DNA from 2 places in the Micromonospora sp. CPCC 206060 genome. Region 2 is predicted to be linked to the other one. Evidence: riboswitches for the same ligand, from Rfam matches in the RefSeq annotation. Region 2 holds a riboswitch; the other holds the start of a gene.
What was found. A riboswitch is a leader RNA that binds a small molecule or an ion and turns the genes downstream of it on or off. The one in region 2 is predicted to bind thiamine pyrophosphate.

Region 1: linked by a shared signal. The riboswitch ahead of V6U90_RS03410 (thiamine phosphate synthase) and the one ahead of V6U90_RS01900 (ECF transporter S component) in region 2 are both predicted to bind thiamine pyrophosphate.

What each region holds. Positions count from the first base shown of each region.
Region 1 covers NZ_JBAKHU010000002.1:216,773-219,637, forward strand. Annotated here, with positions in the region: gene V6U90_RS03400 (nucleotidyltransferase domain-containing protein) at 1-291, shown strand, start outside; gene V6U90_RS03405 (aldo/keto reductase) at 401-1,345, shown strand; TPP riboswitch at 1,454-1,562, shown strand; gene V6U90_RS03410 (thiamine phosphate synthase) at 1,761-2,288, shown strand; gene thiO (glycine oxidase ThiO) at 2,282-2,865, shown strand, end outside.
Region 2 covers NZ_JBAKHU010000001.1:419,192-422,056, reverse strand. Annotated here, with positions in the region: gene V6U90_RS01905 (ABC transporter ATP-binding protein) at 1-253, opposite strand, end outside; gene V6U90_RS01900 (ECF transporter S component) at 366-950, opposite strand; TPP riboswitch at 1,019-1,124, opposite strand; gene V6U90_RS01895 (permease) at 1,321-2,436, shown strand; gene V6U90_RS01890 (TIGR03943 family putative permease subunit) at 2,570-2,865, shown strand, end outside.

The DNA of each region.
Region 1 (2,865 bases), on a different contig from region 2:
GGCTTCCTGCTCGACGGCGCGGCCAAGGCGGTACCGGCCGGGGACAGCAGTTATGTCGCCGGCTGTCTGTTCCGGGTGGTCGGGGTGCTGGTCCACGCGCTGCACGGCCGGGCCGGCCGCTGGCTGGTCAACGAGAAGGGGATGGTCGACGTGGCCGGTACGCTGCCGGACGCCCCGCCGGGTTTCGCCGAGCGTGCCCACCGGCTGCTGGCCACGCCGGGTCGGCGGCCGGACGAGCTGGCCGCGACCCTGGCCGAAGCCCGGCATCTGGTCGCCGACGTGCTCACCTGAGCCGCTGGGCTGTCCTGGCCGCTGCTGCGTCGGGCCGGCTGCTGCCTCGGGCCGGGTTCTCGCAGGCGCGGACCGGCACCGGCGGCATAGGGTTGATCATGTGACTGAAATGACGTACCGCCGGCTGGGCGACTCCGGGCTCATGGTGTCCGTGGTCGGCATAGGCTGCAACAACTTCGGCCGCAAACTCGACCGTGACGGCACCCTGGCAGTGGTCGACGCCGCCCTCGACGCCGGCATCAACTTCTTCGACACCGCCGACATCTACGGCGAACCGCAGGGCGGGTCCGAGGAACAGCTCGGTGCCGCATTGAAGGGACGCCGGGACGACGTGGTGCTCGCCACCAAGTTCGGCATGGACATGTCCGGGATGAACGGGCCGGACTTCGGCGCCCGGGGTGCGCGCCGGTACATCGCCCGCGCGGTGGAGGCGTCGCTGCGCCGGCTCGGCACCGACCACATCGACCTCTACCAGATGCACGAGCCGGACCCGGGTACGCCGATCGAGGAGACGCTGCGCGCCCTGGACGATCTGGTGACCGCCGGCAAGGTCCGCTACCTGGGCAACTCCAACTTCAGCGGCTGGCAGATCGCGGACGCCGACTGGGTGGCGCGCACCGCCGGGATGACCCCGTTCATCAGCGCGCAGAACCACTACAGCCTGGTGGAACGGTCCGCCGAGACCGAGGTGGCGCCGGCCTGCGAGCGCTTCGGTCTCGGGCTGCTGCCGTTCTTCCCGCTGGCCAACGGGCTGCTCACCGGCAAGTACCGGAGAGGCGAGGCGCCACCGGCCGGGAGCCGGTTGTCGCAGGGTGGCCGGTACGCGGCCCGGCTCGCCGCCGCGCCGTGGGACACCATCGAGGCGATCGAGGCGTACGCCGCCGAGCGGGGGCTCAACCTGCTCCAGGTGGCCATCGGTGGACTGGCCGCGCAGCCGGCGGTGACCTCGGTCATCGCCGGTGCCACCACGCCTGAGCAGGTACGCGACAACGCTGCCGCCGGTGCGTGGCAGCCGTCCGATGAGGACCTGGCCGCGCTGCGCGCGATCCTCTGACGTCCTGGCGGTCCTGGTGACCTACGCCCCCGCTGCGGCGTAGGTCACCAGGATCCCGGCAACAGGGGTATTGGCTCGTCCCGCCGTTCCGTCGTACGGTGTGGCACGCAAGTAACCCACGGGAGCCCGGTGTACCGGGCTGAGAGGGGGGCTGGAGCCCCCGACCGTCGAACCTGATCCGGGTAATGCCGGCGCAGGGAGGAGAGTTGCCGTGCCGTCCCTTGGACGACTGCATCTGATCACCGACACCCGTCCCGGGCGCGATCCGCTCACCGTGGTCCAGGCTGCGGTCCGCGCCGTGGCCGGTCGCGCTGCCGTCTCGGCTGATCGCGCTGCCGTCTCGGCCGGCCGCGCTGCCGTCCCGACCGGCGCCGGCCACGTCCGTGCCGCCGGCACGGGGTCCGCCGGGGCCGGACTGGTCGTCCAGGTCCGGGTCGAGGACTCGGCCAGCGACCGTGAGGCGTACGACCTGGCCGGCCGGATCATCGATATCTGTGCGCCGGCCGGGGTCATCTGCCTGGTCAACGACCGGCTGCACGTTGCCCTGGCGGTGGGCGCCGCAGGCGGCCACGTCGGTGCACTCGACCTGCCGGTCGCTGCGGCCCGGCGGGTACTCGGCCCGGAGGCTGTGCTCGGCGCGACCGCCCGGGAGCCGGTCACGGCGGCGGCAGCGGTCACCGCCGGTGCCGGGTACCTCGGGGTCGGGCCGTACCGGGCCACCAGCACCAAGGACGGTCTGCCGGACCCGATCGGGCTGGCCGGGGTACGCGCGGTCGCCGAGGCGGTGCCCGTACCGGTCATCGCGATCGGCGGGGTGACCGTGACCGACGTGCCACGGCTGCTGACCGCCGGGGCGTACGGGGTGGCGGTGGTCGGTGCGGTCTCCGGAGCCGCCGATCCGGCGCGGGCGACGACTGAGCTGCTGGCGGCCCTCGGATGTTAAGCGGGGGCCCTTCCTCTACCGAAAGCGTTAACAGGGGGCCCTTCCTTACGGTGGTGGGGGCGGGGGTTGTCGGGCTGGCGGTCGCCTGGCGGTGCGCCCAGCGCGGGATGCGGGTCACCGTGCACGATCCGGCCCCCGGGTCCGGGGCGTCGGGCGTGGCCGCCGGGATGCTCGCCCCGGTCGCCGAGGCGTACTTCGGGGAACGGGAGCTGACCGCGCTGCTCGTGGGGTCCGCCGCCCGCTGGCCCGGATTCGCCGCCGAGCTGACCGAGGCGAGTGGGTTGGACCTCGGCTACCGGACCGAGGGCACGCTGATGGTCGGCCTGACCGGCGACGATGTGGCCGAGGCGCGCCGGCTCTGGGCGTACCAGCAGGAGCTGGGGCTGGCCATCACCCCGCTGCGCCCAACGGAACTGCGGGAACGGGAGCCGCTGCTGGCACCCCGGGTGCGCGGCGGTGCCTGGGCCCCCGGCGACCATCAGGTGGACCCCCGGCGGCTGGTCGCCGCGCTGCGGGTGGCGGCTGAGCGGGCCGGGGCGGTCCTTGTGCCGGAACCCGTCGAGCAACTGTCAGATGT
Region 2 (2,865 bases):
CGACCCGGTCCCGGGCCTTGCGGGGCTCCAGGCCGTCGATCTCGACGCTGCCCTCCCGCTCGCCGGAGTCCTCGGGCAGCAGGCCGGCGACCGCGGCCAGCAGGGTGCTCTTGCCGGCGCCGGAGGGCCCGAGTAGCAGTACCCGCTCGCCGGCCTCGATGCGCAGGTCGACGCCGCGGACCGCCCAGGCGTGCCGCCCGGCGTGCCGCCCGGCGTGCCGCCACCCGAAGTCGCGCAGTTCGACCGTGCTCATGTCCCTCTCTCCATAGCCCCGCCGACACCTGTTTTGGTTGATCATGAAGTTGTTGTCGCGACACGCCGACGGTGGTGACAACAACTTCATGATCAACGCGAGAGGGGCGGGGTCAGACGGCGGTACGTTCCCGGCCGACGGGGAAGCGGTCCAGCACCCCGGTACCGGCCAGTGCCCGGGTCAGGGCCCACCCGCCGGCACCCGCGATCACCGTGGCGCTGACCACCGTCAGCAGCGCGTACGGGATCCGGTAGGACGCCAGGTCGGTGCCGACGTTCCAGACGAAGAAGTCGAACAGCGCCGCGCTGAGGCCGGTCAGTGCCCCGGCCAGCAGTGCGGTCGGCAGCCGGAACGAGCGGTACCGCAACGCGGCGAAGGCCAATTCGGCGCCGAGACCCTGCACGATGCCCTGCGGGATCACCATGCCGCCCCACTGGCTACCCAGCAGTGCCGAGATCACCGCCGCGACGGTCTCGCAGTAGATCGCGGCGCCGGGCTTGCGGATCACCAGTCCACCGATCACCGCCGGCATCAGCCAGACCCCGTAGATGAGGGTCTGGGCCGGCGGGAAGAAGGCGAAGGCCGGATCGGTGGCCCGCCAGACGATGTTCCACGCCCAGAAGACCACGCTGAACGCGACGGCGATCACCGAGGCGACGACGATGTCGATGGTGCGCCAACGGGTGGTGTTGTCCATGTGCTCCCAGTCCTTCGATGAACCAGGAGAAGACGCACGCCGCGCCCGGTCGCCCGGACGGCGGCGCGGCTGGAGGTCGACCGAACTCCCTGCGCTGGCATTACCCAGATCAGGTTCGAGGGTCTGCGGGTGTGACCCGCACTCTCAGCGCTGTGCGCTCCCCTGTCGGATGTGAAGTTGTCCCGCAGACGCTAGCACCGGGCAGGTCGGACGGGCAGTCGGCCACCGGGACCTGTACGTGGAGCCGGCCACCGATTAAGTTATCTCAATCGATAGATGGCCTGTCGTCGGGTCCGGTACGCCACCGTCCCGGGCAGGTTAGGGTGGGCTGGCCCACACCGGGCAAGCACCGAGCGAAGGGACGCCTGCCGTGACCGCAGCCGACCGCGCGACGCCGCGTAGCGTCCGGCCGGACGGGGAAGTCGGGGAGTCGGGCGCACCCGCCGGTACGGTGACGGACACGCCTGCCGGAGGAATGCCGGACGTGCCCGAAAGTAACCAGCCGGAGGGATCCGGGGGCGCCGGCTGGTCGCTACGCGGCCGGATCGGCTCGGTGGAGATCCTCGCCGCGCTGCTGGTACTCCTGGTGATCTTCCGGGAGCCGCTGGCCGGCGCGCTCTCCGCCGCCCAACTGCAGACCTGGACCACGGTCTTCGTCTCGGTGATGGTGCAGGCGGTGCCGTTCCTGGTGTTCGGGGTGCTGCTCTCCGCCGTGATCGCGGTCTTCGTACCCCGGTCGTTCTGGGCCCGGGCCCTGCCCCGGCATCCGGCGCTCGCGGTACCGGTGGCCAGCGCCGCCGGGGTGGTGCTGCCCGGCTGCGAGTGTGGCTCGGTACCGATCGCGGGCTCGCTGATCCGTCGGGGCGTCACCCCGGCCGCCGCGCTCGCCTTCCTGCTGGCCGCCCCGGCGATCAACCCGATCGTGCTCACCGCCACCGCGGTCGCCTTCCCGGCCAACCCGGAGATGGTCCTCGGCCGGGCGGTGGCCAGCCTCGTCGTCGCCATGGTCATGGGCTGGCTCTGGCTGCGGCTGGGCCGCGCCGACTGGATCCGGCTGCCGCACCGCCCGGACCTGGACGGGGTCTCCCGGGGTCGGGCGTTCTGGGCTGCGGTCCGGCACGACGTCACCCACGCCGGTGGCTTCCTGGTCCTCGGCGCGATGGCCGCCGCGAGCATCAACGTGCTGGTACCCGAACGCTGGTTGCAGACCCTCGCGGACAACCCGGTGCTGTCGGTGCTCGCCCTGGCGGTACTGGCCGTACTGCTCTCCATCTGCTCGGAGGCGGACGCCTTCGTCGCCGCGTCGCTGTCCCAGTTCTCGCTGACCTCGCGGCTGGTCTTCCTGGTCGTCGGCCCGATGGTCGACCTGAAACTGATCTCCATGCAGGCGGGTGTCTTCGGCCGCCGGTTCGCGTTCCGGTTCGCCCCGACCACCTTCGTGGTGGCCACCGTGGTCGCGGTGGCGGTCGGAACGATCCTGTGGTGAACAGTGGCCCTGCGGTGATCGGTGGTCCTGTAGTGATCGGCGGTCCTGCGGTGATCGGCGGTCCTGTGGTGAACAGTGGCCCTGCGGTGATCGGTGGCCCGAAGGGTCGCCCTGCGGTGAAGGTGGTGGTCGCATGAACAGGCAGGCCCAGGCCGTCGTCCTGCTCCTGCTCGGTGGCGCCGTGTTGAAGGCCAGCTTCACCGATCTCTACCTGCGGTACGTGAAGGAAGGGCTGCGCCCCTTCCTGATCGCCGCCGCCCTGGTGCTGATCGTCGCGGCGGTCATGACCCTCTGGTACGACCTCCGGCCGGCCGCCGCGAACGAGCCGGACGGGGAACCCGACCATGGCCACGACCACGGACCCGACCATGGCCACGACCACGGACCCGACCATGGCCACGACCACGGCACGGGCGGTGGTCACCACGA